Regions from separate parts of the Streptomyces sp. NPDC020917 genome, predicted to be linked through region 3. Evidence: riboswitches for the same ligand, from Rfam matches in the RefSeq annotation. Region 3 holds a riboswitch; each other region holds the start of a gene.
The links. A riboswitch is a leader RNA that binds a small molecule or an ion and turns the genes downstream of it on or off. The one in region 3 is predicted to bind thiamine pyrophosphate.
Positions count from the first base shown of each region.

Region 1: it holds a riboswitch for thiamine pyrophosphate, as region 3 does, so the genes downstream of both, thiC (phosphomethylpyrimidine synthase ThiC) here and ACH4TG_RS12025 (thiamine ABC transporter substrate binding subunit) in region 3, are expected to answer to the same signal.
Region 2: it holds a riboswitch for thiamine pyrophosphate, as region 3 does, so the genes downstream of both, thiO (glycine oxidase ThiO) here and ACH4TG_RS12025 (thiamine ABC transporter substrate binding subunit) in region 3, are expected to answer to the same signal.

Region 1 is NZ_JBIRRR010000002.1:246,495-255,883, forward strand. Features, by position in the region: gene ACH4TG_RS05020 (cupin domain-containing protein) at 1-243, shown strand, start outside; gene ACH4TG_RS05025 (DUF5326 family protein) at 352-564, shown strand; gene ACH4TG_RS05030 (YibE/F family protein) at 598-2,058, opposite strand; TPP riboswitch at 2,121-2,247, shown strand; gene thiC (phosphomethylpyrimidine synthase ThiC) at 2,240-4,003, shown strand; gene ACH4TG_RS05040 (hypothetical protein) at 4,120-4,479, opposite strand; gene ACH4TG_RS05045 (hypothetical protein) at 4,624-5,478, opposite strand; gene ACH4TG_RS05050 (metallophosphoesterase) at 5,703-6,878, opposite strand; gene ACH4TG_RS05055 (LacI family DNA-binding transcriptional regulator) at 7,030-8,133, opposite strand; gene hisC (histidinol-phosphate transaminase) at 8,471-9,389, shown strand, end outside.
Region 2 is NZ_JBIRRR010000001.1:611,400-620,788, reverse strand. Features, by position in the region: gene ACH4TG_RS02655 (phytoene desaturase family protein) at 1-568, shown strand, start outside; gene ACH4TG_RS02650 (germacradienol/geosmin synthase) at 776-3,022, shown strand; gene ACH4TG_RS02645 (hypothetical protein) at 3,039-3,995, opposite strand; gene metF (methylenetetrahydrofolate reductase [NAD(P)H]) at 4,025-4,945, opposite strand; gene thiE (thiamine phosphate synthase) at 5,102-5,749, opposite strand; gene ACH4TG_RS02630 (Rv2175c family DNA-binding protein) at 5,773-6,147, opposite strand; gene ACH4TG_RS02625 (NAD(P)/FAD-dependent oxidoreductase) at 6,243-7,454, opposite strand; TPP riboswitch at 7,565-7,677, shown strand; gene thiO (glycine oxidase ThiO) at 7,740-8,882, shown strand; gene thiS (sulfur carrier protein ThiS) at 8,879-9,085, shown strand; gene ACH4TG_RS02610 (thiazole synthase) at 9,088-9,389, shown strand, end outside.
Region 3 is NZ_JBIRRR010000004.1:478,469-487,857, reverse strand. Features, by position in the region: gene ACH4TG_RS12050 (hypothetical protein) at 1-340, shown strand, start outside; gene ACH4TG_RS12045 (LOG family protein) at 486-1,607, shown strand; gene ACH4TG_RS12040 (VOC family protein) at 1,629-2,102, opposite strand; gene ACH4TG_RS12035 (ABC transporter ATP-binding protein) at 2,157-3,191, opposite strand; gene ACH4TG_RS12030 (ABC transporter permease) at 3,192-4,835, opposite strand; gene ACH4TG_RS12025 (thiamine ABC transporter substrate binding subunit) at 4,934-6,034, opposite strand; TPP riboswitch at 6,024-6,145, opposite strand; gene rlmN (23S rRNA (adenine(2503)-C(2))-methyltransferase RlmN) at 6,226-7,332, opposite strand; gene ACH4TG_RS12015 (phosphatidate cytidylyltransferase) at 7,432-8,412, opposite strand; gene frr (ribosome recycling factor) at 8,491-9,048, opposite strand; gene pyrH (UMP kinase) at 9,151-9,389, opposite strand, start outside.

The DNA.
Region 1 (9,389 bases), on a different contig from region 3:
GAACGCACGATGTCGGCCGGGCTGTACGCGCTGCGCGCCGGGGAGAGCGACCCGCAGAAGCCGCACGACCAGGACGAGATCTACCTCGTGGTCAGCGGCCGGGCCTCGCTCACCGTGGGGGAGGAGACGACGTCGGTCGCCCGCGGCAGCGTGGTGTTCGTCCCGGCCCGCACGCCGCACCGCTTCCACCACATCAGCGAGGACCTCAGGGTCATGGTGGTGTTCTCGCCCCCGGAACCCTAGGGGAGCGTTCAGGGTCGGATCGGGACTCCGGGGCCTCCGCGGAGTGCCCGGATGGCCCTACTCTCGAAGTACCAGAACGCTACGGCAACCAAGGAGACTACGAGCGTCATGGACAATCTGCTGAAGAGCCTGCCCTGGTGGGTCAAGTGGATCGGCATCCCGGTCATCGCGCTGGTCGTCTTCGGCGGACTCGTCGCGAGCCTGATCAGCATCGTCGTCGGGCTGCTGTTCAAGGTCATCGTCTTCGTGATCCTGGTCGGCGCCCTGGTCTTCGTGGTGAAGCGCGTCACCTCGGGCGGCGGGTCCAAGCGGGACTGGTGACCCCGGTGGGCGCAGCCCGCACCAGCGGGCCGCTCACTTCGCACGGCGGCGGTGACTGCCGCCGCCGGAGCCCCTGGGGAGCCCCGCTCCCCGGCCCCCGGCCGACTGCCCCGGCACCGCGGCACCACCCGCAGGAGGGCGGCCGGCCGTCGCGTACCCGGCCCCGCCCGCCTCACCGCGGCCCCCACCCCCGTCGCCGCCCCGGTCGGCACTGACCACGAGGGCGGCGAGCGCCGTCGTCAGCGGTACCGAGGCCACCAGGCCGATGCTGCCGACCAGGGTCCTGACGATCTCCTCCGCGACCAGCTCGCTGCCCGCCACCTGCACCACCCCGCTGCGGGCGATCGAGAAGAGCAGCAGCAGCGGCAGCGCCGCACCCGCGTAGGCCATCACCAGGGTGTTGACCACCGAGGCGATGTGGTCCCGCCCGATCCGCATCCCGGCGCCGTACAGCTTGCGCCAGCCCGCGCCCGGATCGGCGTCCTTCAGCTCCCAGACCGCGGCGACCTGGGTCACCGTGACGTCGTCCAGCACCCCCAGCGAACCGATGATGATCCCCGCCAGCAGCACGCCCTTGATCTCGATGTGCGGGTACAGGGTGTGGATCACCCCGGTCTCGTCCGAGGTGTTGCCGGTCAGCCGGCTCCAGCCGATGAAGCCGGAGCCCAGCGCCCCGATCAGGAACAGCGAGCACAGCGTGCCCAGCACCGCGACCGAGGTGCGGGCGTTCACGCCGTGGCACATGTACAGGGCGGCCAGCATGATGGCGCTGCCGCCCACCACCGCGACCAGCAGCGGATTGTCGCCGCGCAGGATCGCCGGGAGGATGAACAGCGTCAGCACCGCGAACGACACCGCGAGCGCGACCAGCGCCATCAGCCCGCGCAGCCGCCCCACGACGATCACCGCCAAGGCGAAGATGCCGGCCAGCAGCGCCAGCGGCACGCCGCGCTGGGCGTCGGTGACGGAGTAGCGCTGTCCCGGCTCGGCAGCGGGCGCGTACATCAGGACCACGCCCTCGCCCTTGGTGTAGCGGCGGGTCTGGTCCGGCTGCACGATCTCGGTGAAGCGCGTGCCCTTGTCCGGCCCGGACGTCACCTCGATCGTCGCCTTCTGGCACGCGTCGGAGGCCGGGCCGCCCGCCGACGACTGGTCGGGCAGGGCGTTCGCCGCGCGGCACGAGACGTCGGTCAGGGCGACGACCGTGCCCTTGCGGGTCTGCTGGTCGAACCCGACGCCGGTACGCGCGTGCCCGGGGGCGCCGCCCGGCCAGAGCACGACCAGGCCGACCAGCACCGCGGCGGCGAACGGCACGAGGACCGCGGCGATCACCTTGCGCAGGTGGCGGGAGACCGGCGGCACCGGACCGTGGCCGTGGCCGTGCGCGTGGCTGTGGCCGCCGCCGTGGTCGTGCGTCAGCTCGGGACCGCCGGGGGCCGGTTCGTGCCCGTGGTCGTGGGGGTGGCCGTGCGGGCCTGCAGAGGAGGAGTCCACGGGCAGATCATCGCAAGGGCCCCTGGTGTGTGTCCGCAGACGTTCGCTACCGTTGGGGCCACCTTTGCACACGCGGGAGCTCGGAGCACCGGGCTGAGAGGGCGCTGGATCGCGACAACGCGACGGCTGCGCCGACCGCCGAACCTGTTACCGGGTAATGCCGGCGTAGGGAGTAGGTCTGATGACCATGCAGGATGCGCGCACGCGTGAAATCGGCTGGCACAAGTCGTACCTCACCGGATCACGGACGGACCTGCGGGTTCCGGTCCGGCAAGTGCACCTGACCACCGGCCGCGACGTGACGCTGTACGACACGTCCGGCCCGTACACCGACCCGACCGTGGAGACCGACGTCCGCCGGGGGCTCGCCCCCCTCCGGGAGAACTGGATCGCCGGCCGCGGCGACACCGAGGAGTACTCCGGCCGGCCCGTCCGGCCCGAGGACGACGGCATCAAGCACACCGCGCCCCGCGGAGGACTGCGCAACCTCGACGCGGTCTTCCCCGGGCGCCCGCGGCTCCCCCGCCGCGGGCGGGACGGAGCGCACGTCACCCAACTGGCGTACGCCAGGCGCGGCCAGATCACCCCGGAGATGGAGTTCGTCGCCCTGCGCGAGAACGTCGCGCCCGAGGTCGTCCGCGACGAGATCGCCGCGGGACGCGCGGTGCTGCCGGCGAACGTCAACCACCCGGAGATCGAGCCGATGATCATCGGCAAGCGGTTCCTGGTGAAGGTCAACGCCAACATCGGCAACTCCGCGGTCACTTCCTCCATCGAGGAGGAGGTGGAGAAGATGACCTGGGCGACACGCTGGGGCGCGGACACGGTGATGGACCTGTCCACCGGACGCAACATCCACACCACCCGCGAGTGGGTGCTGCGCAACTCCCCCGTCCCCATCGGCACCGTCCCGCTCTACCAGGCGCTGGAGAAGGTCGACGGGCGCGCCGAGGAACTGAGCTGGGAGGTCTACAAGGACACCGTCATCGAGCAGGCCGAGCAGGGCGTCGACTACATGACGGTGCACGCCGGCGTGCTGCTGCGCTACGTGCCGCTGACCGCCCGCCGCAAGACCGGCATCGTCTCCCGCGGCGGTTCGATCATGGCCGCGTGGTGCCTGGCGCACCACAGGGAGTCCTTCCTGTACGAGCACTTCGAGGAGCTGTGCGAGATCCTCGCCGCCTACGACGTGACGTTCTCGCTCGGCGACGGCCTGCGGCCGGGGTCCATCGCGGACGCCAACGACGAGGCGCAGTTCGCCGAACTGCGCACGCTCGGCGAGCTCAACACCCTCGCCAAGCGGCACGACGTGCAGACCATGATCGAGGGCCCCGGCCATGTGCCGATGCACAAGATCAAGGAGAACATCGACCTCCAGCAGGAGATCTGCGAGGAGGCGCCGTTCTACACGCTCGGCCCGCTGACCACGGACATCGCGCCCGCCTACGACCACATCACCTCGGGCATCGGCGCGGCGATGATCGCCTGGTGGGGCACGGCGATGCTCTGCTACGTCACGCCCAAGGAGCACCTGGGGCTGCCGGACCGCGACGACGTGAAGACCGGTGTGATCACCTACAAGATCGCCGCCCACGCCGCCGACCTGGCCAAGGGCCACCCCGACGCCCAGGCATGGGACGACGCCCTGTCCGACGCGCGCTTCGAGTTCCGCTGGGAGGACCAGTTCAACCTGGCCCTCGACCCCGACACCGCGCGCGCCTTCCACGACGAGACGCTCCCCGCCGAGCCCGCCAAGACCGCCCACTTCTGCTCCATGTGCGGGCCCAAGTTCTGCTCGATGAAGATCTCGCAGGACATCCGCCGCACCCACGGCGCCACCCAGTCCGATGCCGATGCCGACGCCGAGATCGAGGCGGGCATGGCCGAGAAGTCCCGCGAGTTCGCCGCCTCCGGCAACCGCGTCTACCTCCCCCTGACCGACTGACTCCCTGACGCCCTACACCGACGGACCGTCACACCGCAGCTGTGCCCCGGGAGCCTCGCTCTCCGGGGCACAGCCATGCACAGGGCCGGCCGTGGGGTGCCAGGCCCAAGGTGGGGTCAGTTGACCGAGACGGGCGGGGGCCAGCCGACGGGGGCGAAGCTCTTCCACAGGCCCAGGTTGGCGGCGGAGGTGGCCGAGAGGGTGGTGGCGAGGTAGAAGCTGGTCTGGCCCGGCGGGTCGGTGCAGTCGAGGTTCTTGTGGAGCACGATGTCGACGCCGGTGTTGTTGTGCACCTGGCTCACCCCGACGGGGCCGAAGTTCTGGCAGTTGTTCTGGATGGGGCTGTTGATCTGGCGGACGAGGACCACGCCGCGGAAGCCCTGCACCGTACCGCCGGACGAGTCCGAGCAGGCCGCCGCGCCGAGGGCGAGCGGGACGATCGCGCACAGCACGGCAAGCGGACGACGGACACGCATGGGCCTCTCCCGTTCCGACCAGTCGCGGGACAACTGAACTGGGTCGGAACGAGTCAATCCGCCCGTGGCCGGGCCCGCGAGCCGGCAACGTCCAACCGGGGAGGCGCGCCCCCCGGCCGCCGGCTCCGGCGTCCGTCCGGGTGACTAGTCCGGCCGGCGGTCCGGGCCGCTGAAGTCCGGGCTGGTGAAGTCCGGCGAGGAGAAGCGCGGAGCGGCGGCGTGCGGGTCCTGCGGCGAGCTGAAGTCGGGGCGGGTGTAGCCGAGGCGGGGCATCCGGGGCGGCGATGCCGCGGCCGGCCCGGCGGGCGGGGCGGTGGCGGTGGCCGCGGTGGTGGCGTTCGCGGCCGCCTCGGCCAGGGCGTCGTCCAGGAAGGGCACCAGGCCCAGCGTCAGCAGCGCGTCGTGCCACTGCCGGCGGGCCTGCGCGACCTCGGGCGGCATGGCGTCGGGGGCGTCGTGTATCGCCGAGGAGCTGTTGCGCAGCGCGGTCAGCAGCAGCCCGACGCCGCCCAGCAGGACGGACGCGCCCATGAGGGCGGCGAAGAACCACCCGGCGGTGCGCAGCGGCGAGGCGATGCCCGGTTCGGGCGACACCGCGTGCAGGGCGTAGCCGATGAGCAGGAAGATCACGGCGGCGGCGCCGGCCAGCAGGGGCGTGAGGACGGCCATCACCGCGATCAGCCCGGCACCGGATCCGGCGCCCTCGGCGACGCCCATCGCCGCGTAGCCGAACGCCCTGTTGTCGCGGGCGCGCGCCGACGCCCGGTTCGCCTCACGGAACTCCGCACGCAGCGTGCGGTACGCGTCGTACTCCTCGGCGGCCGCCGTCCCGATGAGATCGGACGCGGCGAGCGCCATCGTGCGCAACTGCTCGGCGTTCAGCGGCGACCCGGATTCCGCGTCCATGTCGTCCAGGACGATGCGCAGTGCGTCGTCGAGGACATGCTCGAAATCCGAGCGGTCTTCGTTGAGCAGATGTGGAGCGCTGGTCATGTGCATCCCCCGATGCTCCGACTCTCCGTGCGCGGCTGGACGTTCCACGTGGAACCGTCTCGGCCCGCCGGATGCCAGGAGAGCGGTGTGCCCTACGGATACTGCCGATGGTAGGGCGGTACGTCAGGCCGTGACAGGGTGCAACCAGGAAATGTGGGAGTGGCGGAACCTGCCGGATCGCACGAGTGGTGTGGCAGATTCCGCCTTGTCTTCTGATGGATCGTCAGTTCTCAGCCGACCAGCGGAAGTTGGGCGACCAGCAGTCGGCCGTCCATGGTGACCCCGCCGTCCATGGCCACGGCCAGGTTCTCCGCGTAGACCATCGGCCCGTTCACCGTCTGGCCCCGCTCCTCGCTGTCGAGCGGGTGCTCCCCGCCGACCTCGCCGAGCAGATACGGAATCGGGCTGTGGCCGTGCACGACCCGCTTGCCGCCGTAGGTGCCGAGCAGTTCACGCGCCGCCTGGGCGCCGCCGTCGCCGCGGAAGGCGAATCGCTTGGTCAGCTTCCGGAACAGGTCCCAGCACTCGTCGGCGTCGCTGCGCTGCAGCACCCCGGTGATCGCGTCGTTCATCTCCTCGACGCTGCTGCCGTACTCCAGGTACGCGGTGGTGTCGGAGTGCACCAGCAGGTGGCCGTCCGTGACATGGGCGGCGTCCAGCCGGGAGATCCAGGTCAGGTGGCGGTCCTCCAGCCGCTCCATGTCGGACGGCTGTCCGCCGTTGAGCCGCCAGGCGGCGAGGAAGGACGCGGTGCCGCCGGTGGAGTTGACCGGGGTGTCGCCGAAGCGGTGGGCGCCGAGCAGCAGCAGCTCGTGGTTGCCCATCAGCGCGCGGCAGTAGCCGCCGGCGGCCGCGGCCTCGGCCGAGAGCTGCATGACGAGTTCGATGACGCCGATGCCGTCCGGGCCGCGGTCGGTGAAGTCGCCGAGGAACCACAGCCGGGCGCTGCCCGCGGACCAGTGCCCGTCCGCGTTGACCAGGCCGTTCTCCCGCAGGGCGGCCAGCAGTTCGCTGAGGTAGCCGTGCACGTCGCCGACGACGTACAGCGGTCCCGGGCGGTCGCCCTGATCGGGGGTCACGGTGATCACCGGCAGATCGCGGGCCGTCGGGGTGTAGTCCGGCGGGACCAGCGGGGTGTCGGGGCGGGTGGGCTCGTAACCGGCGGGCGCCGGCGGCGCGCTGGTGCCCGCGTCGTACGAGGGCACGGGCGGGGCCGCGGGGGCGCCGGGTCCGGGCGCACCGGTTCCCGGGGCAGGGCGGTCGTAGGCCGAACCGGGAGCCGGGTAGTCGTGTGCGTACCCGGCGGCCGCTTCGTAGCCGGGCGCCGTCCCGTAACCGGGCGCGGGCTCGGAACCGGGCTCGTACCCGGCACCGGGTTCGTACCCGTGACCTGCCCCCTGAGTCATCGACCCCTCCACGATCGCGCCGCCATCCGCCCATCATAGGAATGACGCTGGCGCGTTGTGACATACCCAGGCACCCGGGTTTTCCCAAGGTCCAGACAAACCACCCCGAATACCGCCCAGTACACCCTCCGGCGGTGCCCGGCACCGCCGTTCACTCGCCGCGCGAGGGCCCTCGGGGCGGGCTGACCGTCGTGCGGTGCGGCCGGCGCTGGGAGGAGGCCCGGATGATCAGCTCGGTGGGCATCACCTGCTGCACCGGGTGGGCGGGGCCGATTCCCTCGATCGCGTCGATGAGCAACTGCACGACAGCCGTGCCGATCCGGCGCGGCTGCAGGGACAGGGTGGTGATCGGCGGATCGGTGCCGGCGTAGCCGCCGCTCTCGCTGCAGCAGACCAGCAGCAGGTCGTCGGGGACGCGTAACCCGTAACGGCGGGCGGCGCCCAGCAGATCGGTGCCGTTGGGGTCGAACAGGCCGTAGACGGCGTCGGGTCGGTCGGGCCGCGCCAGTAAGCGGTCCGCGGCGACGGCGCCGGCGCACGGGTCGTGGGCGGGGTACGCCTCGTAGACCGGTTCCTGGCCCACGCGCGCGCACCAGTCCAGGTACGCGGTGGTGGACAGCCGGGTGTAGGTGTCGGTGCTGGTGCCGGTCAGCAGGCCGATCCGGCGGGCGCCGGCGGCGGCCAGGTGGTCGAGGATGCCGAGCACGGCGTTCTCGTGGTCGTTGTCGACCCAGGCGTGCACCGGCAGGCTGCCCACCGGCCGGCCGTCGCTGACCACCGGCACGCCCTGGCGGACGAGTTCGGTGACCACCGGGTCCTGGTCGGACGGGTCGATGACGACGGTGCCGTCCAGCGCGACGTTGCCCCACACGTCGTGGCGGGACGAGGCGGGCAGGATCACCAGGGCGTAGCCCCGGGCGAGCGCGGCCGAGGTGGCGGCGCGGGCCATCTCGGCGAAGTACGCGAACTCCGTGAAGGTGAACGGTTCTTCGCCGTAGGTCGTCACCGTCAGGCCGATCAGGCCGGAGCGGCCGGTGCGGAGGGTGCGGGCGGCGGCGGACGGGCGGTAGCCCAGCCGGTCGGCGACCTCACGCACATGGCGTCGGGTGGCGTCGGGCAGGCGGCCCTTGCCGTTGAGCGCGTCGGAGACCGTCGTGATCGAGACTCCGGCGGCAGCGGCGACATCCCTGATCCCCGCTCGCTCCAGCCGGCGTCCGATGGGCCGGCTCGCCTGGTGTTTCCCTGCTGCTGTCATGGCGTGCCGATACTAGGGCGGTAGGGGTCCCCCAAGCCTCCGGCTGCCCGATCGGGCGGGAGAACGGTTTCTGCAAGATCGAAGCCTGTATGCAAGGTGGAATATGCAGGCGGCAGGCCCGCGATACGGGGGATACGGGCCTGTTCTCGGCCCCGATGCGGCCATTGGCCCGGCGGCAGCCCGTCCGGCAACTCACTCCTACGGGGGATGCGCGCCACCGCGCACGCCACCCGAGCACGCGTCCCCAACGGGTGACCGGGGCATGGGTGCGCCCTGTGTCGGAGCGCACCCGGCCGACCATCTCCCCAGCCGAACGCCCGGCTCGTAGGGTGAGGCCATGACCACCCCCAAGCTGCGCGCGGAACTGGACGGCATCCCGACGTACAAGCCCGGGCGACCCCCGGCCACGGAGGAGGACGGCGCCTCCGCGGGCCCGGCCTTCAAGCTGTCCTCGAACGAGAACCCCTACCCTCCGCTGCCCGGGGTCCTTCAGGCGGCCACCGCCGCCGCGGGGTCCTTCAACCGCTACCCCGACATGGCCTGCGCGGCGCTCACCGCGGAGCTGGCGGAGCGCTTCGGCGTGCCCGCCGCGCACGTGGCGACCGGCACCGGCTCGGTGGGCGTGGCCCAGCAGCTGCTGCAGGCGACGTCCGGGCCGGGCGACGAGGTGATCTACGCCTGGCGCTCCTTCGAGGCCTACCCGATCATCACCCGGATCAGTGGCGCGGAGGCCGTGCAGGTGCCGCTGGACGCCGAGGAGCGGCACGACCTGGACGCGATGGCCGACGCGGTCACCGACCGGACCCGGCTGATCTTCGTCTGCAACCCCAACAACCCGACCGGCACCGTGGTGCGGCGGGCCGCCCTGGAGCGGTTCCTGGACCGGGTGCCGTCCGATGTGCTGGTCGTACTGGACGAGGCCTACCGGGAGTTCATCACCGACGACGAGGTGCCGGACGGCGTCGACGTCTACCGGGACCGCCCGAACGTGGCGGTGCTGCGCACCTTCTCCAAGGCGTACGGCCTGGCGGGGCTGCGGGTCGGTTTCGCGATCGCGCACGAGCCGGTGGCCGCCGCGCTGCGCAAGACCGCGGTCCCCTTCGGGGTGAGCCAGCTGGCCCAGGACGCCGCCGTGGCCAGCCTGCGCGCCGAGCCGGCCCTGCTGGAGCGGGTGGCCGCGCTGGTGGTGGAGCGGAACCGGGTCGTCGAGGCGCTGTCCGGCCAGGGCTGGACCGTGCCGGAGACCCAGGCCAACT
Region 2 (9,389 bases), on a different contig from region 3:
GCACCGCACGGTGGTGCACGCGGCGGACCGCGCGGCGGAGGCGGAGTGGGTGTTCGGGCCGCGGCGCGGACGGCCGCTGCCGCCGGCCGGAGCCCTGACGGTGACCGTGCTGCGCCCCGACGACCCGGCGACGCGGCCGGACGACGCGCACGAGGCGGTGACGCTGGTCGCGACCGTGCCCTGCCACGACCCCGGCGACCCCGGCGCCCCCGACGACGGCGTCCGCGGCCTGGACTGGGACGCGCCCGGGGCCGCGGCCGCGTTCGCCGAGCGGATGGTCGAGGCCGCCGAGGCGGCCGTGCCGGGCCTGCGGGAACGGGAGATGTGGCGGGAGGTCCGCACCCCCGCGGACACCGCGCGCGACACCGGTGCGCCCGGCGGCTCGGTGCCCGCCCCCGCGCTGGCGGGTGCCGGCGGCGCCCTGCTGCGGCCGGGCAACGTCCCCGCCGTGCCGGGCCTGTACCTGGTGGGCGGCTGGGCCCACCCGGGCGGCGGCCTGCCGCACGCGGGCATGTCAGGGGCGATCGTCGCGGACCTGATCGCGGGCGGCCCGGGCGGCAGCAGGTAGCGACGCGCTGCCGGACGCGTCACCCGCGGCAGCCCCCGCGGAACGGCCGCGCACCGCCCGTCCCTTCGCCTTCCTCAAGATCGTTAACCACCCGGCGGCGCGGTTCAACCCATCGGGCGGAAAAGCCCGTTGAGCCCTGCTGTGCCCGGCTTGCGCGGCCTAGCGTGAAAGCGGCCTGTGATCGCCGACCGGGAAGGCCCGACCGCCATGCCGCAGCCGTTCCAGCTCCCCCGCTTCTACGTGCCGTACCCAGCGCGCATCAACCCGCATCTGGAGCAGGCCAGGGAGCACACCAAGCGCTGGGCCCGCGCGATGAACATGCTGGAGGGGTCGGGCATCTGGGAGGAGGCCGACCTCGACGCGCACGACTACGCGCTGCTGTGCGCCTACACCCACCCCGACGCCTCGGGGCCCGAACTCGACCTGGTCACCGACTGGTACGTGTGGGTGTTCTTCTTCGACGACCACTTCCTCGACATCTTCAAGCGCAGCCGCGACATGGCCGGCGCCAGGGCGTATCTGGACCGGCTCCCGGCGTTCATGCCGGTCGACCCGGACCAGGAGGTGCCCGAGCCGGTCAACCAGGTCGAGGCGGGCCTGGCCGACCTGTGGGCCAGGACCGTGCCGTCGATGTCCGAGGGCTGGCGGCGGCGGTTCCACGAGAGCACCCGGCATCTGCTGGAGGAGTCGCTCTGGGAGCTGTCCAACATCAGCGCGGGGCGGGTCTCCAACCCGATCGAGTACATCGAGATGCGGCGCAAGGTCGGCGGCGCGCCCTGGTCGGCGAACCTGGTCGAGCACGCGGCCGGCGCCGAGGTCCCGGACGCCGTCGCGGCCGCGCGCCCGATGCGGGTGCTGCGCGACACGTTCGCCGACGGCGTCCACCTGCGCAACGACCTGTTCTCGTACCAGCGCGAGACCGAGGAGGAGGGCGAACTCGCCAACGCCGTCCTGGTGCTGGAGCGCTTCCTCGGGCTGAGCCCGCAGCAGGCCGCGGAACGCGTCAACGACCTGCTGACCTCGCGCCTCCAGCAGTTCGAGCACACCGCGGTCACCGAAGTGGAGCCGCTGTTCGCCGAGTTCGGCCTGGGGCCGCAGGAGCGGCTGGACGTCGCCGCGTACGTCAAGGGACTCCAGGACTGGCAGTCCGGCGGGCACGAGTGGCACCTGCGCTCCAGCCGCTACATGAACGGCGCGCAGGGCGGCGCCGGTTCGGCGCCCGCGCTGCCCGGCCCGTCCGGCCTGGGCACCTCCGCCGCGCAGATCCTGCTGTCGCTGGCCGCCACGATGCCGCAGCGCGCCCGGTCCTACGCGCACGCCCCGCACCGGCCCGCAGACGCCATGGCACTCCCCGAGATCCCGATGCCGTTCCCGCTCACGCTCAACCCGCACCTGGACGCCGCCCGCGCGCACAACCTCGGGTGGGCGCGGGAGACGGGCCTGCTCGGCCCCGAGCCCGGCTTCCCGGTGCCGGGCGGGCTGTGGAACGCCGGCAAGCTGGCGGACCAGGACCTGGCGCTGTGCGCGGCCGGCATCCATCCGGCCGCCGACGCCGAGCAGTTGGGCCTGACCACGGACTGGCTGGCCTGGGGCACCTACGGCGACGACTACTACCCGGTCGTCTTCGGCCGGGGCGCCGCGGGCCTGGCAGGCGCCAAGGCGGCCACCGAGCGCTTCCGGCTCTTCATGCCGCTGGACGGGGGCCCGGTGCCGCCGCCGCAGACCGCGCTGGAGCGGGGGCTGGACGACCTGTGGCGGCGCACCGCGGGGCGGATGGACGGCCCGTCGCGGCGCCGCTTCCGGACCGCGGTCGAGGAGATGTGCGACAGCTGGGTGTGGGAGGTGGCCAACCAGAAGCAGAACCGGGTGCCGGACCCGGTGGACTACATCGAGATGCGCCGCGCGACCTTCGGCTCCGGGCTGACGATGAGCCTGTCCAGGATCGGCCACGGCGACGTCCTGCCGGACGAGGTCTACCGCTCCCGCCCCGTGCGGGGCATGGAGCAGGCCGCCGCGGACTTCGCCTGCCTGCTCAACGACGTCTTCTCGTACCGCAAGGAGATCGAGTACGAGGGCGAGATCCACAACGCGGTCCTGGTGGTGCAGAACTTCCTGGACTGCGAGCCCCAGCAGGCGATGGACGTGGTCGCCGACCTGCTGGCGGCCAGGCTGGCCGAGTTCCGGCACATCACCGACGTCCAGCTGCCCGCCCTGTTCGAGGAGTTCGCGCTGGACGAGCGGGCCCGCGAGGTGCTGCTCGGCTATGTGCAGGAACTGCGCGACTGGATGGCGGGCATCGTCAACTGGCACCGGAACTCCGGGCGTTACACCGAGACCGCGCTGCGGCGGGACTTCCCCCGCGCCGCCGCGGCGGCGGCCGTCCGCCCCGCATGGACGGCCGCCCCGGCCGGCATGGGGACGGCGGCGGCCCGGCTGCCGGTCCGGCAGCCGTAGGGCCTCGGCCGGGGAATCAGTACCGGTAGGGGTCGTACGGGTCGGCGTAGTGATGCTGCTGCGCCGGCTGCTGCTGCTCGTACGGCGGCTGCTGCGGCTGCGGCGGGATGTACGGCTGCGCCTGCGGGTCGTAGCCGTACGCCGCGTACGGGTCGGCCGCGGGCTGCTGCTGGCCCGGGTAGGAGCCACCCGGCTGGTCGGGCTGCGGGGAGGGCGGCTGCGGCGTCCAGTCCCCCGTGCCGTGCTGGCCGTAACCTCCGTCGCCGTAGCCGCCGTAGCCCTGGTCGTAGGAGGCGGCGGCGGGCTGCTGGTAGCCGCCCTGGCCGTAGTCCTGCTCGGCGCCCCAGCCGCCGGACGGGTCGTAGCCGCCGCCGTGACCGCCCTGGTAGGAACCGGAGTCGTAGGAGGCGCCGGCCGCGGCCGGCGGCGGCGCGCCGCCGCCCCAGCCGTCGTAGCCCTGGGCGCCGTACCCCTCGTAGCCGCCGCTGGTGTACGGGTCGGCGGTGTACGAGGGCGGGCCGTCGTACTGCGGGTACTCGCCGCTGTCGTCGTGCATCGGGACGGGCTGGTAGATCTGCGTGTGCTGGTCCTGCTCGCCGGTCAGCACGTCCTGCCCCGCGGGGCCGGCCGCCTCGTGGGACGGCTCGACCGGGGTGACCTCCAGGACCGGGTCGGCGACGCGCGCTCCGGCGCCCCTGCGGCGGCGGCTGGAGCCGGGACGCCCGCCGAGCGCCCAGCCGGTGGAGAAGCCGCGCTTGTAGGACAGGGTGACGAAGGTCTGCCCGGTGCCGAACGCGACCGCGCCCAGCAGGATCAGGACGATCTGGCGCTCGTAGACGCCGGCGGCCACGCCGAGGAAGCCGGTGAAGGCGAGCAGCCGCCAGCGCAACCGCGCCTTGTACTGCAGCAGCACTTCGCCGAGCAGCCACAGTGCGACGATGCCGAACGCGACGTAGAGCATGGAGTAGCCCACGTGCTGCTCACCTCCTCGCCCCTAGGGTGTCACGCGGCCCGCTGGTGGAGTCCGAGGTTCTCGTAGATCTCCAGCGATGCGGTGGAGTGGTTAAGAGTAATGAAGTGCAGCCCGGGAATGTCCTCGGCCATCAGACGCCGGCACATCTCGGTGGTGAACTCGATGCCGATCTCGCGCACCGCGGCCGGGTCGTCCTGCACCGCGAGGATGCGATCGGCCAGCTCGGGCGGGAAGGGCGCGTTGCCGAGCTGGGAGAACCGCTCGATCTGCCGGACGTTGGTCACCGGCATCACCTCGGGGATGATCGGGACGGTGCAGCCGGCCGCGTCGACCCGGTCGCGCAGCCGCAGGTACGCGTCCGCGTCGAAGAACATCTGGGTGATGGCGAAGTCCGCGCCGGCCCGGCACTTCTCGATGAAGTGGCGGGTGTCCTCGGCCGGGTCGGTGGACCGCGGGTGCATCTCGGTGAACGCCGCGACGCCCACGCAGAAGTCGCCGGACTCCTTGATCAGCCGGACCAGCTCGGCGGCGTAGGTCAGGCCCTGCGGGTGCGGGACCCACTCCCCCATGGGGTCGCCCGGCGGGTCGCCGCGGACGGCCAGCATGTTGCGGATCCCGGCGTCGGCGTACTGCCCGATGATGTTGCGCAGCTCGGCCACCGAGTGGTTGACGGCGGTCAGGTGCGCGCAGGGGGTGAGCGTGGTGTCGGAGACGATCCGGTCGGTGGCGCGGACCGTGCCCTCGCGTGAGGAGCCGCCGGCGCCGTAGGTCACCGACACGAAGGTCGGGCCCACCGCCTCGATCCGGCGGATCGCGTTCCACAGGGTCCGCTCGCCCTTCTCGGTCTTGGGCGCGGCGAACTCGAACGAGTACGAGCGCCCGCCGCCGGCGAGCAGCTCACGAATCGTGACCGCCCGGTCGGTGCGAGTGGATGAAGTCCCCAGAGCCATGTCTGCAGGCTAACCTCGGTCGGCGACCGTGGGTGACCGGGCGGGCCGATATGCCCGCCTCGGCCCGATTCCCGTCCACCTGGTGGACAATACGCGGCCCGCGGCCGGTCGGCAGGGCGGGCGGCGGGAACGCCTGGTGGCGGGCCTTAGGGCGGGTCAGGCCGCGGATCTGACCGCGGCGGCCAGCGCGGCGGTGGCGGCGGCCGGGTCGGCGGCCTCGGTGATCGCCCGGACCACCACGATCCGGCGGGCGCCGGCGTCCAGGACCTGGCCGACGTTGTCCAGGTCGATGCCGCCGATGGCGAACCAGGGGCGGGTGCCCAGGCCCGCGGCGTAGCGGACCAGGTCGAGGCCGGGCGCCGGGCGGCCGGGCTTGGTGGGGGTCGGCCACACCGGTCCGGTGCAGAAGTAGTCCGCGCCCACTTCGGCGGCGGCCGCGTCGACCTCCGGCTCTGCGTGGCAGGAGCGGCCGATCACCACCTCGTCGCCGAGCAGGGCGCGCGCGGCCGGCACCGGCAGGTCGCCCTGCCCCAGGTGCAGTACGTCCGCACCGGCCGCGTGCGCCACGTCGGCGCGGTCGTTGACCGCGAGGAGCCGCCCGTGCCGGCGGCAGGCGGCCGCCAGCACGGCGAGCGCGGCGAGTTCCTCGCGGGCTTCGATGCCCTTCTGGCGGAGCTGGATGACGTCCACACCGGCGCCGAGCACCGCGTCCGCGAACCGGGCGAGGTCGCCGCGTTCGGCGCGGGCGTCGGTGCACAGGTACAGACGGGCGTCGGCGAGCTGCTCGCGTGCCGTGGCGCTCATCGGGCTCCCCCCAGAAGGTCGGGCTACACGGCGAGCGCCTGCGCGCGGCGCTTCACCTCGGTCCCGCGATTCTCGCGCAGTGCCTGGACGGGGGTGCCGGGCAGGGTCGGGTCAGCGGTGAAGAGCCACTCCAGCGCCTCCTCGTCCGTGAAGCCGTCGTCCTTCAGGACGGTGAGGGTGCCCGTCAGGCCCTTGATGATCTTTCCGTCACCGATGAAGTCCCTGGGGACCATCAGCGCCTTGTTCTCACCGCGGCGGACCGCGATGAGCTGCCCTTCCTTGATCAGCGGCCGGATCCGGGTCACTTCGAGATCGAGACGCTCGGCGACCTCCGGCAGGGTGAGCCAGGAGGGGACCAGTGCGTCGATGTGTGCGTCAACCGACGAGAAAACAGTCACAGGCCCAGGGTGCCATCTTGCGCCGACAACCGCTGCGGCACACCGCCGAACCGCCCGCCGTCCGGGGGGCGGTCCCCCGGGGGCCCGCGCCGGCGTCAGCGCACCGCGGCCTTCAGCGGCACCGCCGGGTCCCCGGCCAGCACCGGGTCCAGCGCGGCCGAGGCGGCGATGAGCTTGCGGGCCTGCGCCATGTCGCGCGGGCGGCCCACCGCGAGGACCGCCACCAGCCGGCCCTCCCGCAGCCACACCACCGACCAGGCGGGCCCCGACGGGTCGCCGCGGCCCAGCATCAGGTCGGCCCCGTCGTGGTGCCCGGCGTACTGCACGAACCGGCCGAACTGCTCGGACCAGAAGTACGGCACCGGGTCGTAGGCGACGTCCCCGCCGAGCAGGTTGGCCGCCGCGGTCCGGGGGCCCTGCACGGCGTTGTCCCAGTGGTGGATGAGCATCCGCTCGCCGTAGCGGGCGGACGGGAAGGAGGCGCAGTCGCCGACCGCGTACACGTCGGGCGCGGTGGTGCGCAGCCGGTCGTCGGCCCGTACCGCGCCCCGCGCGTCCAGGACGACCTCCGAGCCGGCGAGCCAGCCGGTGGCCGGCCGGGCGCCGATCCCGACCACCACCGCGGCGGCCGGCAGCCTGCTGCCGTCGGCGAGCAGCACCGCGCCCGGCTCGACCGAGGCGACCGGCGTGCCGGTGCGCAGCTCGACGCCCGCCTCCTCGTACCAGCCGGTCATGGGCGCCGTCACGCTCGCCGGCAGCACTCCCGCCAGCGGCCGCTCGGCGGCCTCCACGACCGTCACCTCGCAGCCGGCCTGCCGGGCGGCGGTGGCGAACTCCGCGCCGATCCAGCCGGCGCCCACCACCACGACGCGCTGCTTGGCGTCCAGCACCGGGCGCAGCGCGGCGGCGTCGTCCAGGGTGCGCAGCGGGTACACGCCCGGCAGATCCGCGGTGCCGGGCAGCGCCGCCGCGTACGCGCCGGTCGCCAGCACCAGCCGGTCGTAGCCGACCGGCCCGGCGTCGGTGACGAGCCGGTGGTCCGCAGCCTCCAGCGCCTGCGCGTGGACGCCCAGGCGCAGTTCGACGCCGAGGGCGGCGAAGTCGACGTCGAACCGGACGTCGAGGAGCGCGTCGCCGCCGGTGGCGCCGAGCAGGACGGCCTTCGACAGGGGCGGGCGGTCGTAGGGGGCGTGCGGTTCGGCGCCGAGGATCGTCACCGGCGAACGCCAGCCCTGCTGGCGGAGTTCCAGGGCGGTCTGGACGCCGGCCATTCCCGCGCCGACGATCACCGCGTGCAGCTCTTTCACGAGATCACGGTAGCTCTCCGCCCGGCCGGCCCTCCCGACCCGCGCCGTTCCGCGCCTCCCCGCCCCCGTTCCGGGCCCGTTCGGGGCCGCGGCCCGCGGGGTAGGGTGGGTGCCGCACACGCGGGAGCCCGGGCGGACCGGGCTGAGAGGGCGGCTGGCCGGCCGCCGACCGTACGAACCTGATCCGGGTCATGCCGGCGAAGGGAGAGCGCGTTGACGCGCAGCCACACACCTTCATCCGCCCCGTCCGCCCCCACCGCCCCCACCGCCCCCGCTCCCGACGTCCTGGTCGTCGGCGGCGGCCTGATCGGGCTGGTCACCGCCTGGCGCGCCGCCCAACGCGGCCTGCGGACCGCAGTCGTGGACCCGGCACCCGGCGGCGGCGCCGCCCATGTGGCCGCCGGCATGCTCGCCGCGGTGACCGAGCTGCAGTACGGCGAGCAGACGCTGCTCGACCTCAACCTGGCCTCGGCGCAGCGCTATCCGGCGTTCGTCGGGGAGCTCGAGGAGCTCACCGGCCTGGACACCGGCTACCGCCGCTGCGGCACGCTCGCGGTCGCGCTGGACGCGGACGACCGCGCGCATCTGCGGGACCTGCACGCGTTCCAGACGTCGCTGGGCCTGGAGTCGCAGTGGCTGGGCGGCCGGGACTGCCGCCGGCTGGAACCGCTGCTCGCGCCGGGCGTGCGCGGCGGGCTGCGGGTGGACGGCGACCACCAGGTCGACCCGCGGCGGCTGGCCGCGGCCCTGCTGCGGGCGGCCGAGCGCACCGGCGTGGCCTTCGTCCGGGCGGCCGCGGCCCGGATCGGGACGGCCGCCGGCCGCGCGACGGGCGTGGTGCTCGACGACGGGACGGTGCTGGCGGCCGGGCGGACCGTGCTGGCCGCGGGCAGCGAGAGCGGCCGCATCGGCGGGCTGCCACCCGAACTGCTGCCGCCGGTACGCCCGGTCAAGGGGCAGATCCTGCGGCTGCGGATCCCCGCGGGCCACGCGCCGTTCCTGTCGCGCACGGTGCGCGCGGTGGTCCGCGGCAGCCATGTCTACCTGGTGCCGCGGGAGAACGGCGAGCTGGTCCTGGGCGCGACCAGCGAGGAGTTCGGCTGGGACACCACCGTCACCGCCGGCGGCGTCTACGAACTGCTCCGGGACGCCCACGAGTTGGTGCCGGGCATCACCGAACTCCCGCTCACCGAGATGCTGGCCGGGCTGCGGCCCGGCTCGCCGGACAACGCGCCGCTGCTCGGCGCCACCGCCGTGGACGGCCTGCTGCTGGCCACCGGCCACCACCGCAACGGGGTGCTGCTCACCCCGGTGACCGGCGACGCGATGGCCGAGGTGCTGACCTCTCCGGACGGCGGACTGCCGCCCTACGCGCGGGCGTTCGGCGCCCAGCGGTTCACCCCCGCACGGCAGGAGCAGCCGGCATGACGATCACCGTGCACGTCAACGGGGAGCCGCGGGCACTGGCCGCGCCGCTCGTCCTGCAGTCCCTGGTGGCCTCGCTCACCGCCGCTCCGTCCGGGGTGGCCGCCGCCGTCAACGAGACGGTCGTGCCGCGCGCCCGCTGGGCGGCGACCCCGCTGGCCGACGGCGACCGGGTGGAGATCCTCACCGCCGTGCAGGGAGGCTGACCATGGACGACCTGCTGCGGATCAGCGACGCCGCGTTCACCTCCCGCCTGATCATGGGCACCGGCGGCGCGCCCAGCCTGGAGGTGCTGGAACAGGCGCTCCTGGCCTCGGGCACCGAACTGACCACGGTGGCGATGCGCCGGCTGGACCCGTCCACGAAGGGCTCGGTGCTGTCGGTGCTGGCCGCGCACGGCATCCGGGTGCTGCCCAACACCGCGGGCTGCTACACCGCGGGCGAGGCGGTGCTGACCGCGCGGCTGGCCCGCGAGGCGCTGGGCACCGACTGGGTCAAGCTGGAGGTCAT
Region 3 (9,389 bases):
GCTGCAGTACGAGTCGCGGCGGATCGGCCGCCCGCTGGGCCTGCTCTGCGCGACCGCCGCCGCGGCGCTGTCGGCCTACGCCCTGCAGTCCGGCGCCGGTCACCGGCTCGGGCCGGTGACCGTCTTCGCGTTCACGCTGATCGCGGTGTGCGTGCTGGCCACCGCCGCGGTCGGCCTGTCCGAGACGGGCAACGCCCGGCCCGAGGCGCAGGGCGCGCTGAGCGCGGTGGCCGCCCCGCCGGCGATGCTCCGGGCCGCGCTGGCGGTCCGCGCGGGCGCGCTGGCCGCGGTCCTGGTGGGCGTGGCGTTCCTGGTCGCCGGGCTCAGCACGCTGCCGTAGACCCCCTTTCGGTGACACACCGTCCGGGTGCCGGTGACGTACCGTCAGCGGTCCCGCCGGCGGCCCGACCTCCCCGGTCCTGCCGCGCCGAGGGGGGGGCTAGGGTGCAGGGGTGCCCGCACCCCTGCCTTTCGATGACGCCGACATGGACCGGTTCGCAGGAGCGGAGGGCATACCGATACGGGAGATCCACGACCTCGAGGAGTTCGACCGGGCCGCGCTGGGCGGCAGCCTGGCCGGATGCCGGCTGCAGGCCCTCGACCTGACCGAGCGCACCTTCGCGCTGCTGGTCGTGGACTCCTCGCAGGCGGTGTTCCTGGGCTGCCGGATGGAGCCGCAGGCGCTGGCCCACGTCAGGGCCGGCGGCGCGCTGGTCTTCCCGCCGGTCCCGAACCTGCCGTTCGACCCCTACCGCGGCGCGCCCTACACTCCCGACGAGCTGTATGCGGGCCTGGAGACCGACGGCTACGCGAGCACCCCGGACGCCAGGACCTACGCCTGGTACCGCCGCACTTCGGCCGGCGGCGACGTGCTGGCCTCGATGCTCCGCTCGGTCCACGACGACGCTCTGTCCGACGCGCTCGACGAACGGCTGCGCGGCGCCCGGGTGGTGGGCGTCATGGGCGGCCACGCGATGGAGCGCGGGAGCCTGGAGTACGCGGGCGCGGCCCGCCTGGGCCGGGAGCTGGCCAGGTCCGGCCTCACCGTGGCGACCGGCGGCGGGCCGGGCGCCATGGAGGCGGCCAACTTCGGCGCGTACGCGGCACCGTACGACGACGTCATGCTCGGCAAGGCGCTGGACGTGCTGGCGCGGGTGCCGTCCTTCGGCGCGTCGGTCGGCACGTGGGCGACGGCCGCGATGGCGGTGCGCGACCGGTGGCCGGACGGCGGGCCCTCCTACGGCCTGCCGACCTGGTTCTACGGGCACGAGCCGCCGAACGCCTTCGCCGCGCACATCGCCAAGTTCTTCGCCAACGCCACCCGCGAGGACGGCCTGCTGTCCCGCTGCAACGCCGGCGTGGTGTACCTGCCGGGCGCGGCCGGCACCGTCCAGGAGGTCTTCGACGCGGCCACCGCGAACTACTACGGGTCGCACGGCGATCCCGCCCCCATGGTGCTGGTGAACCGGGCGCACTGGACGACCACGCTGCCGGTGTGGCCGCTGCTGACGGCGCTGGCCGGCAAGCGGCCGATGGCCGACCGCATCGCCCTGGTCGACAGCGTCCGCGAGGTGCCGGCCGCGCTGGCCCGCCTCGCCTGGGGCTGACCGCGCGGCGCCCCGGGCGCCTCAGCCCGCGGCGGCCGCCTCCAGCTCCTTGACCACGATCTTCTTCATGCCGAGCATCGCGGCCATGACGCGCTGCGCGGCCTGCTGGTCGGGGTCGGCGAGCAGTTCGGGCAGCCGTCGGGGCACGATCTGCCAGGACAGGCCGAACCGGTCCTTGAGCCAGCCGCACGGCCCTTCCTCGCCGCCGTCCGCGGTGAGCCGCTGCCACAGGGTGTCGACCTCCTCCTGGGAGCCGCAGTCCACGCTGAGCGAGATCGCCTCGGTGAAGCTGTGCGCGGGCCCGCCGTTGAGCGCCAGGTACCGCTGGCCCGCCAGCTCGAACTCGACGACCAGCGCGGTCCCGGGGGCGCCGGGTCCCGCCTCGCCGCTGCGCTGGACGTCCACGATGCGGGAGTCCTCGAACAGCGAGGTGTAGAACTGCGCGGCCTCCTCGGCCTGGGTGTCGTACCAGAGGAACGTGGTGATCTTCTGCACGGTGCTCTCCTCGTCTCGGTCTGTGCTTCATACGACGAGACGGGCCGCCGAAAATCATCGGTGCAGGACGACGACTTCCGCGGGGTCGAAGGTGACCCCGGTCCGGTCGCCCTCGGCGGGGGCGTCCCGCAGCGTGCACTCGGCCTCCAGCTGCGGCCCGCGCTCCGCGCCGACGACGCCGAGGATCACCGCGACCCGCCCGCCGCGGAAGGTGCGGGCGCGGACCTCGCACAGCAGGCCCTCGTCCGCCGGGCCGAGCAGGACCCCGGGCGGCCGCACCAGAACCCGCGCCCGCCCTTCGGGCGTGCCGTCGGGCACCGGCAGCTTGCCCCAGTCGGTGACGGCGACGCCGCCGCTGACCACGCCGTCGGTGACCGCGTCGAAGCCGAGGAAGCGCGCGACGAACTCCGAGTCGGGCCGCTGCCAGACCTCCAGCGGCGTGCCGCTCTGCGCGATCCGGCCGTCCCGCATGACCACCACGCGGTCGGCGAGCGCGAACGCCTCGCCCTGGTCGTGGGTGACGGCGAGCACCGTGGTGCCCAACCGGCCGAAGAGCTGGCGGAGTTCGACGACCAGCCGTTCGCGCAGCGAGCGGTCGAGCTGGCCGAGCGGCTCGTCGAGCATGAGCAGCCGCGGCTCGGGCGCGAGCGCGCGGGCGAGGGCGACCCGCTGCTGCTCGCCGCCGGACAGCGTGCCCACCGCGCGGTGCGCGGCCCCGGGCAGGCCCACCAGGTCCAGCAGTTCGGCCACCCGCTGCTCCCGCAGGTCGCGCGGGACCCGGTGCATCCGCGGGCCGAAGGCGACGTTGCCGCCGACATCGCGCTGCGGGAAGAGCTGGTGGTCCTGGAACATCAGGCCGACGCCGCGCCGGTGCGGCGGCGTGCCGGCCTGGTCGGCGCCGTCGAGCAGGATCCGCCCGGCGTCCAGCGGCTGCAGCCCGGCCACCGCGCGCAGCAGCGTGGACTTGCCGCTGCCGCTGGGCCCGAGCACGCACACGGTCTCGTGCGCGGCGACGTCCAGGTCGACGCCGTCGAGCGCGGCGCGGTCCCCGAACCGTACGGTGGCGGCGTCGATCCGCAGCAGGGCCATCTAGAACTCCCCGGTCGCATCGGTGATCCGGCGGCCGTCCCCGCGGCGCCGCCAGGCGGTCTCCAGGACGAGCAGGCTGGCCGCGCAGACCGCCATCAAGATGGTGCTGAGCGCCATCGCCTGGCCGTAGTTCATCTCGCCGGCACGGCCGAGCAGGCGGGCCACCGCGACCGGCAGGGTGGGGCTGTCGGGCCGGGCGATGAACACCGTCGCGCCGAACTCGCCGAGCGAGACGGCGAACGCGAAGCCCGCGGCGATCCCCATCGCCCGCGCCACGAGCGGCAGTTCGACCTCGCGCCAGACCCGCAGCGGGGACGCGCCGAGCACCGCGGCGGCCTCCCGCAGCCGGTCGTCGACGGCCCGCAGCACCGGCAGCATGACCCGCACCACGAACGGCACGCCGACCAGGGCCTGTGCGAGCGGCACCAGCAGCCAGGAGTCCCGCAGGTCCAGCGGCGGCTTGTCCAAGGTGATCAGGAAGCCGAAGCCGACGGTGACCGCCGAGGTGCCCAGCGGCAGCATCAGCAGGGCGTCGAAGCCGCGCATCAGCCGGCCGGCCCGGCGCACCAGCGCGGTGGCCGCCAGCGCGCCGACGGCCAGCGCGATCACCGTCGCGACGGCGGCGTAGCGCAGCGAGTTCCAGACCGTCTCCAGCGGCGAGACCAGGAAGGTGCCGCCGTCGCCCGAACCGTCCGCGGAGGACAGCGCCCGGTAGAAGTCGAGGCCGTAGCCGTGGGGGCCGTCGAAGGAGCGGGCGACGAGCACGCCGAGCGGCAGCAGGATCAGCAGCGCGACGACGGCCAGGACACCGGCCAGCAGCACGCGTTCCGCGCCGCGCGGGCGGTGCGCGGTGCGGGCGGCGTCCACCAGCCGCAGGGTCGCCTCACGGCGGCGCACCGTCCAGGCGTGCACGCCGAGGATCGCGCCGACCGCGGCGAGTTGCAGCAGCGTGAGCACCGCGGCGGTCGGCAGGTCCAGCAACTCGGCGGTCTGCCGGTAGATCTCGACCTCCAGGGTGGAGCGGGTGGGGCCGCCCAGGATCTGGATGACGCCGAAGGAGGTGAAGGTGAACAGGAACACCATCAGCGCGGCCGCGGCCACCGCGGGCCCGAGCGCGGGCAGGGTGACCCGGCGCCAGGCCGCGAAGCGGCCGGCGCCCAGCATGCGCGCCGCCTCCTCCTGCCGCGGGTCCAGCTGCGCCCACAACCCGCCGACCGTGCGCACCACGACCGCGTAGTTGAAGAAGACGTGGGCGATCAGGATCGCCCACACGCTGGTGTCCAGCCGGAAGCCGAACAGGCTGTCGGTGAAGCCGCCGCGCCCGAGCAGCGCCAGGAACGCGGATCCCGCGACGACGGTGGGCAGCACGAACGGCACGGTGACCACCGCCCGCAGCAGCTGCTTGCCGGGGAAGTCCAGCCGCGCGAAGACGTACGCGCCGGGCAGCGCGACGGCCAGCGTCAGCGCCGTGGAGGCCGCCGCCTGCCAGCACGTGAACCACAGGACGTGCCGGATCGACGGGTCGCCGAGCACGTCGCCGATCGCTCCCGGCCGCCACCGCCCGCCCTGGTGCAGCCCGCGGGCGACGATGGCGCCGACCGGGTAGGCGAAGAACACCGCGAAGAAGGCCAGCGGCAGGGCCATCAACGCCAGCCGCACACCGGTCGCCCGGCCGCGACCCGGTCGCGGGGACGCGGGTGCGGGTACGGGTGCGGTGGTGGCGGTGGCGGGACCGGCAGGGGCTACAGGACGGTCGACGTCCATGCCTTGACCCAGTCGTCGCGCTTGGCCGCGATCTCGGTCGGCGGGAGGGTCGTCGGGTGCTCGACCTTCGCGCCGTACTTCACGAACTCCTCGGGCTCCGCGGCGCCCTTGACCACCGGGTCGACGTACATCTGCAGCGGCATGTCCTGCTGGAACGCCTTGCTCAGCATGAAGTCGATGAACGCCTTGCCGCCCGCGGGGTTCTTCGCGCCGTGCAGCAGCCCGGCGAACTCGATCTGGCGGAAGCAGGTGCCGGTGGCCACGCCGACCGGGGACTCGGCCGGCGCCGGGGTGACGCCGACGACCTCGGCGGGCGGGCTCGACGCGTAGGAGACCACCAGCGGCCGGTCGCCCTTGGCCTTCTTGCCCGCGGACGAGCCGGAGAAGCGGTCGTTGTACGCCTGCTCCCAGCCGTCGACGACCTCGACGCCGTTGGCCTTCAGCTGCTTCCAGTACCCCTGCCAGCCGGCGTCGCCGTAGGTGGCGACGCTGCCGAGCATGAACGCCAGGCCCGGCGAGGAGGTCGCGACGTTCTCGGTCACCAGCAGGTTCTTGTACTGCGGCTTGACCAGGTCGGCGAAGCTCTGCGGCGGGGCCAGCTTGTGCGCGGCGAAGTAGGCGCGGTCGTAGTTGACGCACACGTCACCGGAGTCGATGGGCGTGGCGCGGTGCTTGGCGGCGTCCAACTGGACGTCGGCGGGCACCTGGTCGAGGCCCTTGGCCGTGTACGGGTCGAACAGGCCGTTGTCGAGGGCGCGCGACAGCAGGGTGTTGTCGACGCCGAAGAAGACGTCGCCGCGCGGGTGGTCCTTGGTGAGGATCGCCTGGTTGACCGCGGCCCCCGCGTCGCCGCCGCGCAGCACCTTGACCGTGTAGCCGGTCTCCTTGGTGAACGCGGCGAGCACGCTCTTCGAGGCGGCGAACGAGTCGTGGCTGACGACGGTGACCGTCTTGCTGCCGGAGGCGGCGCCACCGCTCTTCTTGCCCGACGACGAGCCGCCGCAGGCGCTGAGCGCGGTGGCGCAGGCGGTGGCCAGGACGAGTGCGCCCAGGGCACGCCTGCGGATGGTGCTGTTCATGCTGACTCCCTACGCCGGTATGACCCGGATCAGGTTCGAGGGTCTGCGGCCTGGGACCGAGGTCCCAGCCGCACTCTCAGCGCCGTCTCAGGCGCTCCCCTGTCGGATGTTCACTTGTGGACCGATGTCCGGTGCGCATGCACCGTACCAGCAGCTTTGCCATCCGGTGCCGGCTGCTCCCCGGCGGCCGGTCAGCGCTCGGAAGCGGCGAGCTGCCCGCAGGCGCCGTCGATCTCCTGGCCGCGGGTGTCCCGCACGGTCACCGGGACGCCGTGTCCCTCCAGAGCGGCGACGAACGCCCGCTCGTCCTCGGGCCGGGACGCGGTCCACTTGGAGCCCGGGGTGGGGTTGAGCGGGATCAGGTTGACGTGCACGCGATGGTTCTTCAGCAGCCTGCCCAGCCGGTCGGCCCGCCACGCCTGGTCGTTGATGTCGCGGATCAGCGCGTACTCGATCGAGATCCGGCGGCCGGACTTCTCCGCGTAGTACCAGGCCGCGTCGAGCACCTCGCGGACCTTCCAGCGGGTGTTGACCGGCACGAGGGTGTCGCGCAGCTCGTCGTCCGGGGCGTGCAGGGAGACCGCCAGCCGGCACTTGAAGCCCTCTTCGGCGAACCGGTACATCGCCGGGACCAGGCCGACGGTGGACACGGTGATGCCGCGCTGCGACAGGCCCAGGCCGTCCGGCTCGGGGTCGGTCAGCCGGCGGATCGCGCCGATCACCCGCTTGTAGTTGGCGAGCGGCTCGCCCATGCCCATGAAGACGATGTTCGACAGCCGGGACTGCCCGCCGGGCACCTCGCCGTCACGCAGCGCCCGCATGCCGGCGACGATCTGGTGCACGATCTCCGCGGTCGACAAGTTGCGGTCCAGGCCGGCCTGCCCGGTCGCGCAGAACGGGCAGTTCATGCCGCAGCCGGCCTGTGACGAGATGCACATGGTGACCCGGTCCGGGTAGCGCATCAGCACGGACTCCACGAGCGTGCCGTCGAACAGCCGCCAGAGCGTCTTGCGGGTGTCCCCGCCGTCGCACTCGGCGTGCCGCACCACCGTCATCAGCTCCGGCAGCAGGTCGTCCGCGAGCCGCCCGCGGGCCGCCGCCGGGATGTCCGTCCACGCCGCCGGATCGTCGGCGTACCGCGCGAAGTAGTGCTGCGACAGCTGCTTGGCCCGGAACGGCTTCTCGCCGAGCGCGGCCACCGCCTCCCTGCGCTCCACCGGCGACAGGTCGGCAAGGTGCCGCGGGGGCTTCTTGGCCCCGCGCGGCGCGGCAAATGTGAGTTCTCCGGGTGCAGGCATGATGCCTACCAGTGTCGCAGACCCCCAGCACTCCCCCGTCCGCCCCGGTTTGCGGCCCGGTTGCGGCCCGGTTTGCGGCTGGTTTGCGGCCCGGGGGGGTCAGCCGTTGCCGACGAAGGCCACGAGGAGGAGCCAGACGACGGGGGCGGTGGGGAGGAGGCTGTCGAGGCGGTCCATGATGCCGCCGTGGCCCGGGAGGAGGGCGCCCATGTCCTTGATGCCGAGGTCGCGCTTGATCATGGACTCGCCGAGGTCGCCGAGGGTGGCGCTGGTGGCCGCCGCCAGGCCGAGCAGCAGGCCCTGCCACCACTGGCCGTCGTCGATGAGGTACTGCATCAGCAGGGCGCCGGCCACCATCGCGAAGGCCATCGCGCCGAGCAGCCCCTCGCGGGTCTTGCCGGGACTGATCCGCGGCGCGAGCTTGTGGCGGCCGAAGCGCCAGCCGACCGCGTAGGCGCCGGTGTCGCTGATCACGGTGAGCAGCAGGAACACCAGCACACGCCGCGGCCCGTCGTCCGCGGCGAGCATCATGACCACGAACGTGGCCAGGAACGGCACGTAGAACGCGGCGAACACGCCGGCCGTGACGTCCCGCAGGTAGTTCTCCGGCGGCTGGGCCATCCGCCAGACCAGCACCGCGAGCGCGGTCAGCGCCATGGCGATCCACGCGCCGTCCGCGCCGCGCAGATAGCCGAGCACGACCATCGCCGCGCCGCCGACCGCCAGTGGCACCAGCGGCGCGTGGATGTCCTTGCGCTCGGCCAGGCGCGACGTCAGCTCCCACAGGCCGGTCACCACGGCGGCCACCACGACGCCGACGAACACCGCCTTGACGATGAACAGGGACGCGACGATGACCACGCCCAGTCCGACGCCGACCCCTATCGCCGCCCGCAGGTTGCGTCCCGCGGACTTCTTCACCCGGGTCGGTTCCGGAGCCGGGTCCTGGGCGGGCGGGGGCTCGGCGGCCGGCGGCGGGGATGGCGGCATGGCGGGAGTCTTCCTGCTCGCCCCGGATTCCGTGGCGGAACCCGCCGCATGCGCGGCGCGTGGCGAAGCGCCCCAGGAAGAGTCGTTCACGGAGCTTCGCCTCGCGTCGTCGTCAGGTGGTGGTCGGCCGGGGAGTGTGCGGATGTGGCGCGGCGGGCGTGCCGGAGGTCAGACCTCCAGCAGCTCGGCCTCCTTGTGCTTGAGCAGCTCGTCGATCTGCGCCACGTACTTCGCCGTGGTGTCGTCGAGCTCCTTCTCCGCGCGGCGCACCTCGTCCTCGCCGGTCTCGCCGTCCTTGACGAGCTTGTCGAGCGTCTCCTTGGCCTTGCGGCGGACGCTGCGGATCGAGATCTTCGCGTCCTCGGCCTTGTGCTTGGCGACCTTGATGTAGTCGCGGCGGCGCTCCTCGGTGAGCTGCGGGAAGACCACCCGGATGATACGGCCGTCGTTGCTCGGGTTGACGCCGAGGTCCGAGTTGCGGATCGCCTCCTCGATGTTGCGCAGGCTGCTGCTGTCGAAGGGGGTGATCACCGCCATCCGGGGCTCGGGCACCGCGAAGGAGGCGAGCTGGTTGATCGGGGTGACGGTGCCGTAGTACTCGGCCACGATCTTGTTGAACATCGCCGGGTGCGCACGGCCGGTTCGGATCGCCGCGAAGTCGTCCTTGGCGACGGCCACGGCCTTCTCCATCTTCTCCTCGGCCTCGAGGAGGGTTTCTTCAATCACCATGTGCTCCTGGTCTTCAGAAGGCGGACGTCTGTGTGACGGCTTGTGACGGCGGACGCCATCGTGACGACGGTCGTGCGGCGGATGCGACGGCGGCGGCCGTCACGCCCGGGTGCCCTGGTCGTTGACCAGCGTGCCGATCTTCTCACCCTTCACGGCCCGCGCGATGTTCCCTTCCGCGAGCAGCTCGAAGACCAGGATCGGCAGCTTGTTGTCCTGGCACAGGGTGATCGCGGTGAGGTCGGCGACCCGCAGGTCCCGCGCGATGACCTCGCCGTACTCCAGCGCGTCGAACCTGACCGCGTCCGGGTTGTGCTTGGGGTCGGAGTCGTAGACGCCGT